3 regions of the Paenibacillus sp. AK002 genome follow, and region 2 is predicted to be linked to each of the others. Evidence: predicted binding sites of a transcription regulator. Region 2 holds the regulator's gene; each other region holds the start of a gene.

The links. Region 2 encodes Rex, which represses fermentation and respiration genes when NADH is low (regulators of the CRP and FNR family bind a similar motif). Its sites were predicted from a motif close to TTGTGAAATATTTCACAA; they were not measured.
Region 1: M1D70_RS29505 (formate/nitrite transporter family protein) is a predicted target of Rex. The motif match lies at 2,782-2,799, and genes of this name have one in related genera.
Region 3: adhE (bifunctional acetaldehyde-CoA/alcohol dehydrogenase) is a predicted target of Rex. The motif match lies at 1,487-1,504, and genes of this name have one in related genera.

What each region holds. Positions count from the first base shown of each region.
Region 1 covers NZ_CP096377.1:6,530,246-6,534,043, forward strand. Annotated here, with positions in the region: gene M1D70_RS29500 (APC family permease) at 1-1,671, shown strand, start outside; gene M1D70_RS29505 (formate/nitrite transporter family protein) at 1,814-2,674, opposite strand; gene M1D70_RS29510 (MFS transporter) at 3,123-3,798, opposite strand, start outside.
Region 2 covers NZ_CP096377.1:2,588,101-2,591,898, reverse strand. Annotated here, with positions in the region: gene M1D70_RS11515 (cell wall elongation regulator TseB-like domain-containing protein) at 1-156, opposite strand, end outside; gene M1D70_RS11510 (amidohydrolase family protein) at 188-1,489, opposite strand; gene M1D70_RS11505 (redox-sensing transcriptional repressor Rex) at 1,464-2,129, opposite strand; gene dinG (ATP-dependent DNA helicase DinG) at 2,195-3,798, opposite strand, start outside.
Region 3 covers NZ_CP096377.1:2,420,370-2,424,167, reverse strand. Annotated here, with positions in the region: gene adhE (bifunctional acetaldehyde-CoA/alcohol dehydrogenase) at 1-1,415, opposite strand, end outside; gene M1D70_RS10610 (Crp/Fnr family transcriptional regulator) at 1,690-2,415, shown strand; gene M1D70_RS10605 (hypothetical protein) at 2,506-2,664, shown strand; gene M1D70_RS10600 (formate/nitrite transporter family protein) at 2,903-3,691, opposite strand; gene nirD (nitrite reductase small subunit NirD) at 3,736-3,798, opposite strand, start outside.

The DNA of each region.
Region 1 (3,798 bases), 3.0 Mb from region 2:
ATGACCGTCGGGGCGGCTGCCTATTGGTATTCCATACCGATTGCCGTCGGCGTCCTGGTCTTATTGCTGGCACTTATCCTGTCGTACAGACAAATTATTTTCTCCTATCCGCACGGCGGCGGCGCATATGTCGTGTCCAAACGGAATTTGGGCATGTATCCGGGGCTGGTGGCCGGCGGTTCCTTGCTCGTGGACTATATCCTGACGGTTGCGGTCAGCGTGTCGGCCGGGACGGATGCGATCACGTCGGCTTTTCCGGAATTGCACGCCTATAATCTGCCGATCTCCATCGTGTTCGTTCTATGCTTGACCGTATTGAATTTAAGAGGGGTCACGGAGTCGGCCTCCATATTGGCTTATCCGGTTTACCTGTTCGTGCTTGCGTTATTCATCCTGATCGGGGTAGGGATATTCAACATTGCCACAGGCCATGCGTCTCCGGAGCTTCACACGCCGATCGGCACGCCCGTAGCCGGGCTGAGCTTGTTTCTGCTTCTACGCGCATTTGCCTCGGGCAGCTCCGCCCTGACCGGCGTGGAGGCGATTTCCAACGCCATTCCGAATTTCAAAGACCCGGCCCCGAATAACGCGGCCAAAACCTTGGTGGCGATGGGATCGCTGCTGGCCCTGTTATTTTCGGGCATCGTCTTCCTGGCTTATTACTATGGGGTCAGTCCCAGCGAACAAGTCACGGTCGTTTCCCAAATTGCCGAGCATACCTTCGGGCGAAATGCGCTTTATTACTTCATACAAGGAACAACGGCCTTAATTCTGATCCTCGCCGCCAACACCGGGTATTCCGCTTTTCCCCTGCTGGCCGTCAATCTGGCGAAGGATAAGTTCATTCCTAGAATGTTCACCGTCCGCGGCGACCGTCTGGGATATTCAAACGGAATCATTATTCTTGGATTTTTCTCCATTCTGCTGCTGCTGGCTTTTGAAGGCAAAACCGAGCATCTGATTCCGCTGTATGCCGTCGGCGTGTTTATCCCGTTTACCCTCTCCCAGACGGGGATGATGGTGAAATGGATCCGCGAAAAGCCCGAAGGCTGGATCGTCAAGCTGATCATTAACACCACCGGCGCATGCATCAGCTTTATCGTGACCATGATCTTTTTCTTTACGAAATTCGCCCAGGTGTGGACCGTCCTGATATTCCTGCCGCTGATCATCTGGATTTTCACCCGGATCCGCAAGCATTACGAGGCGGTAGCGGACCAGCTCCGGATTACGACCTGCGATCCGGTTAAGCCGATTGAGGGGAATGTCATCATCCTGCCTGTGGCAGGAATCACGCATGTGGTGGAGAACTCGCTGAATTACGCCAAATCGCTGGGAGCGGGCCAAATCATCGCGGTGTACGTGCCGTTCGAGCGGGAGGAGGAGGTCGCCTTCCAGGAAAAATGGAAAAAGTGGCAGCCGGACATCCGGCTGGTGACGCTGCACTCGCCTTATCGGAGCATCATTCAGCCGCTGACGAAATTCATCGATACCGTGCAGCGCAAGGCAAGCGAATCCGACTATCAGGTTACCGTCGTCATTCCGCAGTTCATCCCCAAGAAGGGCTGGCATAATTTCCTGCACAATCAATCCAGCCTGCTCATCCGGGCACATCTCCTGTATCGGAGAGACGTGATCATCACGACGGTTCCCTACCATTTAAAAAAATAGCGGGCTTGTTCCCTGCTTGATTCATTACTGGGAACAGCCTCGCCCATCACGACAAAAAGCTGCGTTCATCCTCTACCTTCTACATACAGGACGGTTGAACGCAGCTTTTTCTTTAAACCAGACGCTCGCCAGGCTTTCGGCATTATGAAGCGTTCTGCGCGGAATGAACCTGTTGAGGGGAGCTAGCCGATGGCGCAGGCCCCTGCTCGCCGAGCGGAGCGGCTGCGGCATGGTTCTCCTTCTTTAAATACACGGTTCCGTATGTCGCTCCCACAAATAACGCGCCGCCAACGAAATTGCCCAGCCATACCGGAATGAAGTTCATCAGATACTCGCCCCAGCTGTAATAGCCTTCAAAAATCGCTGCCGGAATGAGAAACATGTTGGCCACCACGTGCTGAAACCCGATGGCGACAAACGCCATGGTCGGAAACCAGATCCCGAGAATTTTGCCGCTCATCTGATCCGATCCGTAGGACAGCCATACGGCGAGGGCTACGAGCCAGTTGCACCCAATGCCCGACAAGAAGGCTTGCAGGAAGCTGTCGTCCAGCTTATGCCCTGCCATGTCCACCAGCTTCTCCAGGTAAACGCCGCTGCCTGTCAGACCGGTCACATGGCCGAAGAAGTAAGCGACGAATAACGCTCCCAACATATTGCTGACCGTGACAAGCGCTAAATTCCGCATCATCTCCTTCGTGGAAATTCGTCTCTTGAATCTGGCCAAGGACACGGCCATCATGTTGCCCGTCAGCAGCTCCCCGCCTGCAAGCAGGACAAGAATCAATCCGACGGGGAATACCGCCGCGCCTACAAAACCGGCAATCCCTCCCCATTCCGGAGACGCTCCGGCAATCACGCGTATGTCAAGCAAAAAGCCGAGCGCAATAAATGCCCCAGCAAGGAATCCTAATATCATCACGTTTATGGCGGAGTTATGCGCTTTTTTCACCCCGTTCTCCACGGTAATCTCCGCAATGCGCTCAGGTTTATGGTAAGCCATGGTCACTCCCTCATTTCTTCCGCATCCGCCTTGTCTATCTATCCGAATGCAGCTCATGATATTCGTGTTATCGTTACCAACATTGTAACGCAGCTTCTTTGGCAAGAACGTGAATTATATCACGATCATGTCCGTCAGGGACGGACAGGTGCAGATGTGATGTTCAGTATGCCTTTATCTGCTGACCACGCTGCAGCGAGTAACATAGATCGGATTCGGTGTGCCCATTTACGCGAGATATGGATATAGGCATAGCACCTTGTCCACGGGTGGAGCTTTGGATTAACTTTAGCGGGGTGACTGCCTTTCGCTTCCTTCAAGAAATCGCATATGCCGAAAAAGCGGTGCCCGGGACTCGCCCCGGCACCGCTCTTTTGGATTGCTTTTACCAGGTACGAAATTCGTTCGTGTTTGATACCACTCTGCCAGACTCGGCATTACTTGCCCGTTAAGCCTTGGCCGCCGTCTCCATCCTAACAGTGGCTTCCGTTTCCTGCACCGGCACCTTGGCGATCGGCAGCTTCATGCTGATGAACGACGACAGCAGGAAAAGCGCGCCTGCCGTAAAATACACCACGACAATGGAGGTGACCGACATATACCATCCCGTAAGCCCGGAGCCGATGAGCAGCATGCCGGTAAATATCGGCGTCATCACGCCGTTCAGCCGGCCGATGAATTTCTCTTCCACCTGCTGCATCATCACCGCCATCAGGACCGTCTGCGCCATGGCCATCAGCACCCCGGTGACGAAGCGCATCGAGCCGGTCAGGATCGGCCACTGGGACAGCACCTCGACAAAGGTCGAGAGTCCAAGGAAGGCCAGCCCCGCAAACAGCAAGTAGGAACCTTTCACTTTGCCCGCAATCACCGCTGCGATCACACCGCCGATCAACATGCCCAAGCCCTCAAGCGCAGTGAACCACTGGACGCTGGACATCTCCAGTTGGAGACGCTCGGTGATGACGAAGATGTCAAGCGGCTGTACGAGCCCGCTGCCCAGCGCCAACAAAACGTAGACCACCAGCAGCACCTTCAACAGCCGGCTGGAACCGATGTAGGTGAAGCCTGCCTTCATGTCCTTTGCAAACGAACCGGCTGATTCCGAGTCCTTGGAAGGTTCG
Region 2 (3,798 bases):
CGAGACCAATTGGCCATGCTGTTTCGCTGCAAGGATCGCCATTCTTTCTTCATTCCACGTATCTTTCATAACATAGGAATAATAGAGCTGTAGGCCAAGCAATAGTAGCAGGACGCCGGACACGCTCAGCAGTATCCACTTCGTTTTTTTCTTCAAATCCGTCTTCCTCGCTCCCCTTGATTATTCCCTAGAGGGTTGTAAGACGCTCAAATGCACGCTGCGCTTCCCGGCGGATGCGTTCCTCGTCGAGAGTAAGGCTCGCGCCATTCTTCACCACCTGCTTGCCGTCAACCCATACATGCTCTACATCCTTCGCGCTGGCAGAGTAGATCGCGTGAGAAATATAGTCGGTCCGCGGAAGGAAATGCGCCTGATCCGTATTCAATGCGATCATATCGGCTTTCATCCCTACCGCGAGCGTACCGATATCCTCAAGGAAAGCGGACTTGGCTCCGTACTCCGTACCCATTCGAAGCGCTTCGGAGGCCGGAATGGCCGTCGGATCCCCGCTTACTCCTTTATGGATCAGGGCAGCCAGCCGCATCTCTTCGAACATATCCAGGTTATTGTTGCTAGCAGGTCCGTCGGTACCGAGCGACACCGTTACGCCGGCTTTCAGCAGCGCAGGTACGCGGGCGACTCCGCTGGCAAGCTTCAAATTGCTTCCGGGATTATGCGATACGGCTACTTGATGCTTGGCCAAGACTTCGATTTCTTCATCGGTCAGATGAACGGCATGCGCAAGAAGCGTAGGACGGGAGAACATGCCCAGCTTCTCCAAATGGGCAACGGGGCGAAGTCCGTAATCCTTAACATTCTGAGCCACTTCGGTTTCCGTTTCGGACATATGGGTATGCAAAGGCAGGTTCAAGTCATGGGATGCTTGAACGAATTTTTCGATGAAATCCGGCGGGCAGGTATAAGGCGCGTGCGGCGAGATCATCGTCGTAATTCTGCCGTCAGCCTTGCCATGCCAATCCTTCGCGAATGCCACCGCCTCATCCAGCTTCTGCTGCTGTACCTCGGGCGGGCATAAACCGATTACGCCGCGCGTCAGGACACCGCGCATTCCCGAGTCCTGGACAACCTTCGCGACCTGATCCATATGGTCATACATATCGACAAACGTCGTGGTTCCGCCCTTGATCATCTCCAGCACGGAGAGCGATGTGCCCCAATATACGTCGTCTGACGTGAATTTGGCTTCCATCGGCCACATTTTTTCCTGAAGCCATACCTGCAGCGCCAGATCGTCGCCATAACCGCGGAGAAGCGACATGGCGGCATGTCCATGCGTGTTCACCAATCCAGGCAGGAAGAACAGATGGGTTCCGTCGATAATCTCTGTTCCCTCTTCCACGACGGGCTCCTCTTCGCCCAGGTACGTGATCCTGTCGTTCTCAACCACCATGTATCCGCGAAGCACGGATCGGTCTTCCTCCAGTACAGCAAACGTTCCGTTCTTAACCATCCACTTCGTTGTTGTCATGTGCTGCATCCTCCTTGCCGTTATCCAAATAATAGGCCAAACTTTGCAAATCCGTTGTAAAATCAGCCGTATGAATCCGGATATGGGCTGGGGCTTTCAGGATGGTTGGCGCAAAGTTCAGAATCGCCTCGATCCCTGAGGCGATAAGCTGATTCGCTACGTTCTGCGCTTCGAAATCCGGAACGGTGATAATTCCGATTCGAATGCCGTGCTCATGAACCGTCTTCTCCAGCTCTTCCATCGGCTGTACGACCAAATTGTTAATTTTCATGCCAACTTTGGGAGAATACGAATCGAAAATCGCCACAATCTTCATATTATCCTTCAGGAATGCATTGTAATTCGATAATGCATGTCCAAGATTACCGGCCCCGACCAATGCGACATTGATCTTCTGGTCCAGCTTCAGAATCTGGCGAATCTTCTCGATCAGATAAGAAACATCATATCCGATCCCTTTCCGTCCAAAATCACCGAAATACGCCAGGTCCTTACGAATTTGAGCAGGATTGAGGTCCAGCTTCTGTCCCAGCTCCTGGGAGGAAACCGTGGAAACCTCCCTCTTCTGAAGCTCATTCAAATAGCGCAAGTATACAGGTAATCTGCGGACCACGGCTTCCGAAATTTTTTCCGATTTCATGCATGCTCCCCCTAATAATAGGCTAATAACTACATCTTTTTTTGTTGATCGTGCTTGGTTTCACTTTATTCAGCTTGGTTTCCCGCGCTTGCCTCTTCCTGCAGCCATTCCGAAATTCGGGGAACGATCCCCTCTGTCGGCATGTGCTCCATCTTCGGCCCCGGCAAGGAATATAAGAAATACTTCCCGTAATAGGATTCAATGACCCGGGTATCGTACACGATCACGATCCCTTTATCTTGTGCTGTTCTCACCAGACGCCCAAACCCCTGTTTGAAACGAATGACCGCTTGCGGAACCGAAAGCTTCATGAAGGGATTCTTCTTCTGCTGCTGCAGCAGTTCGCTCTTGGCTTCGACCAAGGGGTGATTCGGCGGCTGGAACGGCAGCCGGACGATGGCTAGACAAGTCAGCGCCTCACCCGGGATGTCTACCCCTTCCCAGAAGGAGCTGGTGCCCAGCAGCACGGAAGCGCTGTTGTCCTGAAATCTTCGGATTAACTTGGTACGGCTGGTTCCGTCCATACCTTGTCCCAATACCGTGATGTCGCTTGATGCCAGCGCTTCTTTCAGCGGCTCGTGCACCTGGCGCAGCATCCGGTACGAAGTGAACAGGACGAGCATGCGGCCATGTGTAGCGACGGCCGTATCGGCCAAAGACTTCACGAGCGTATTCACAAAGAGTGCATCCCCGACCGATCCCTTCACGCTCGGAAAATCGCGCGGCACGACAAGAAGGGCCTGTTCCCTATAATTAAACGGGGACGGGAGCTGAACCGTGTTCAGGTTCCCCGCTTCAGCCGCTTCCTGAAGACCCAGGTTCTCGATCATGAACTGAAACGATTTGTCCACCGACAAGGTCGCCGATGTCAGAATCACGCTTTGTTTCTTGTCAAAAAACAATTCCTTCAAATGAGCGCTCACGTCGACGGGCACGGCATACAGCTGCAGCGATTTGCTGCGGAAATTGCCGTTCGCCTCCATCCAGTATACCGTGCCCTCATCGTTCAGGGCCATGAAGGATCGCAGGTCTTCACGATGCGCGGCAAGGTCCTTAAACAGGCCCGAAAGGTCGGTTAACAGGCTGTCCGCGCTGTAGTCATCCAAATCTTCCTTCATTTCGGCGATCAGCTTATCGCCCTTGCGCACGACATCGCCCAGCGTCAGATGAATTTGATGCTCCAGCTCGGCCATCGAATCCCAATCCTTCGGCTTCTTAAGCGGCGACAGGCGGAGCGAGAATTGGCCGGCATCTCCCGGAGAAGCGTCTCCGCGTTCCGGAAGCAGTCCGAACAATTGATCGCTGAGCCGATCCCAGTTCTCTTTTGCGGTAATCAGGTCCGGATACAAACGGTCGATGACGGAAGACCATTCGACAGCCTTCTCGTGCGGCGAAGCTTGCAGCAGCTGGCGCAGAGCCGGGAGCTGCCCGCTTCGGCTGTCTTTGTACATGCGGGTCAAGGTATGGACCACCGAAAAATACTTCATTTGCAAGCCAAGGTGCTTGCCGGCGACATCCTCAAGATGATGCGCTTCGTCGATGACGAGGCGCTCATAGCTTGGCAGCAGCTGATGATTCGCCTTCACGTCGGTGAACAGCTTCGAATGGTTCGTAATGACGACATCCGCGATGCCTGCTTCATGCTTGGCCCTGTGATAGTAGCATTTGC
Region 3 (3,798 bases), 170 kb from region 2:
TCAAAGTATATTTTGTCCGGTACTTTAAACCACTGCATATTCACGGTTCTGCGGTTCACCCTTTTCACGTTGATGAGATTGACGGCCGTCACGTTCGACGACGTGGAATTCCGGCCATACGAACCGCAGCCGAGCGTCAGCGACGGCAGGTTCGTGTTGTAGATATCCCCGATGCCGCCTTGCGAGGAAGGCTGGTTGACCAGGATGCGGCAGGTCTTCATGCGATCCGAGAATTTCAGAATGACGTCCTCATTGTGCGAGTGGATGACCGACGAGTGGCCCATGCCGCCAAAAGCAACCATCTCTTCGGCGCGCGTGATGCCCTCTTCCGCGTCTTTCACTTTATAGCAAGCCAGCACCGGGCTCAGCTTCTCGGCGGACAACGGATAAGCGGGACCGACTCCCTCTAGCTCGGCGACTAGGATCTTGGTGCTTTCCGGCACCTCAAAGCCGCAAGCCTCGGCAATCTTGGCTGCCGGCTGTCCGACGATGGTAGGATTGACGGCGCATTTATCCGCTACCATGGCATGCGCGGTCAGCTTCGCCAGCTCTTCCTTGTTCACGAAATAACAGCCGCTGGCGATCATTTTTTTCTTCACGGTATGATAGATCGGCTCTTCGATAATGACGGCTTGCTCGGATGCGCAGATCATGCCGTTATCAAACGTCTTGGATAGAATCAAGTCGTTCACCGCTTGATCGAGGTCCGCGCTCTTCTCGATGAAGCACGGCACGTTGCCGGGACCTACGCCGAGGGCTGGCTTGCCGCAGCTGTATGCTGCTTTGACCATCGCCGATCCGCCCGTAGCCAGAATGCAGGCAACGTCAGGATGGTTCATGAGTGTATTGGTTTTATCCATGGAAGGAGCCTCGATCCACTGGATGCAGTCGGCCGGAGCGCCTTGTTTCACGGCGGCGTCCCGCAGGATGAGCGCGGCTTCCCTGCTGCATGCCTGCGCGGATGGATGGAAACCGAAGATGATCGGGTTTCTTGTTTTGATGGAGATCAGCGCCTTGAATATGGTAGTCGAGGTCGGATTGGTTACCGGTGTGATCCCCATGATGATCCCGATCGGCTCCGCAATTTTTTGGAAGCTGTCATAGGCATTGTCTTCGATGATACCTACCGTTTTGTCGTACTTGATGCTGTTGTGGATATACTCCGTGGCAAACAGGTTTTTGATGATTTTGTCTTCATACACGCCGCGACCCGTTTCTTCAACCGCCATTTTCGCCAGCTGCATGTGCTTCTCAAGTCCGGCCATGGCCATGGCCTGCACAATTCCGTCGACTTGCTCCTGATCGAGTTTCATAAACTTTTCTTTTGCCCGATTCGCCTTGTCGATCAGACCTTGAATGTACTCTGCTGCCGTTTGTCCCTTCACTTCAACCGTTGTTCCTTTGCTCACAGCCATATCTCTCATCCTCCCATGGTTCATGTTCTTTCTGTCTACGCTTCGATCGTAACACAGACGCTTCTTAAATCATGTGAAATATTTCACAATATTAAAATTTATCTTTTCTGTGTGATTTATACCTGTCTTTTCCCTCTTTCAAGTGAAAGAGATCACAATGTTTGAAAATTCGCCATGATTTCCCTCTTGTTCCGCCCCACAAGTGAATGTTTTCACGTTATAATGTATTTAAAGATTAAACAGATCAAATTTTAGGATGTTGGGGGATACCACCATGAAAACTGTAGACCATGTAATGGAAATCGAAAACTTAGGGAACACGCAGTGCTTCTCGGAACAAAACCGCAACCGTCTGCTGGTTACCATGAAGGAAAGGGTACTCCCTGAAGGATCGCATTTGTTCTGGGAAGGCGACTTCGCCGACAAGCTGTACTTCGTTAAACAAGGAAGAATTAAATTAACCAAATCGACGGATGAAGGCAAAGAGCTTATTCTATATATGTACCATCCAGGAGACATGGTCGGGCAAGCCGATCCATTCTTCAGCAACAACCACAGTTTTTCGGCAGAGGTGCTTGAGGACAGCGTAGTCGGGGTCATCGAGCACAAGGAACTGGAGCTGTTGATCTGCCAGCATTGCGACTTCGCGATTGATTTCATGAAGTGGATGGGTATACACCACCGCATCACGCAGACCAAATTCCGTGATCTCATGATGTACGGCAAGCCCGGCGCATTAACGTCGACGCTGATTCGTCTGGGCAATACCTACGGGCAGCATCAAGAGGATGGCACCATTCTCATCAACAAAAAGATTACCCATACCGATCTTTCGAACATGATCGGGGCCACCCGCGAAAGCGTGAACCGGATGCTGAGCGACCTTCGCAAAAAGGACGCCATCGAATATGCCGGCGGCATGATTGTTATCAAAGATCTGCCGATGCTGCAGGAAATATGCCACTGCGAGCTGTGTCCGAACGAAATCTGCCGGATTTGATCCGCCTAAAGCCCCTTCGGTGCATAATATACGGGCATCTGCTTACAATAAACCTTGTCTTTCCAAACCAAATCAAAGGGAGTGCTCAGCATGCGTGAAGGTTTGATTCCTGCTGTTCTTGGAACCGTGGTTTCTGCTTCGGGTGCCGCTCTGCTTTGCAGCAGGTATAAATTCGCTGCAACCGGTATTCTAGGCTTCGGACTGGCTCATATGGTGCTTGGTGCGATTGACCTGGTGGAACATCGGTAAACGATTTGGAAGGCAAGATTCTCACGGCTGTCCTTTCAGTTCAATGACTGAGGAGGACAGCTTATTTGTGCTATTGCCCTCCTATTTGTATACAAAAAAAAGAAACCGTTGCTTGGCAAATGGACGAATGACAGACCATTAACCAAGAACGGTTTCTTTAAGTTTATTCACCAGGTTGGACTTCATCCGACAATGAACTAGGAGGATGGAATTCCTCCGCAACACCGCCTATCATAGCCTACTTTTGCTTGTTCCCTTTTCCCGAAGAGATAAACCAGTAAGCCATGCCTACAAACAACCCGCCGCCAATGATATTCCCCAGCGTGACCGGCACCATGTTGCTGATCCAGCCGCCGATGGATACCGTCTCGGGATGTCCCGGCAATATCGTCGCCAGCGTCAGAAGCGACATGTTCGCTACGCTATGCTCATACCCTGTCGCAATGAAGGCAAACAGGCACCACCATATTAAAATCAGTTTCGTTGTTTCTCCTTTGGCCCGAATTCCCATCCACAGGGCCAGACATACAAGCCAGTTACATAATATGCCTCTAAAAAACAGCTCCATGAACGGATCGTTCATTTTCTTGGCCGCTGCCGTGAAGATGAGATGATCGGGCGGCAGCCCTTTGAACAGGCCGGAAGCATAAACCAGATAGCTGAGCAGGATCGCTCCCGCCAAATTGCCGATAAACACAAAGCCCCAGTTCTTCAGCGTGTCCCCCATCGTCGTTCGTTTGGATAACGTGCTTATCGTAAAAAACATATGATTTCCGGTGAACAGCTCTGAACCGGCAAACACAACCAACGTGAGCGCAATCCCGAATGCGGCTCCCATGACGAGGGACTGGAAAGGCGAACCGGCGGCTGCCAGCGGCGCGCCCAGCTTAAAGATTAATACGATCCCAATGCCGACATAAGCACCGGCCAGCATGGCCGATACCATGTAGCGCAGCAAGTTGTTGTTCATCTGCTCTTTTTTCGCGACCGCGGCATTGACGACGGCTTCCACATCATTGTTAAACATGGGTTACCACCTCTTGGTTTCGTCTGTTGATGCTTATTACGGCCTTATACACCTACCTCAACCTTTCCATCCACGGCGCGAACCGGATATATCCGTACTTGGCCCTT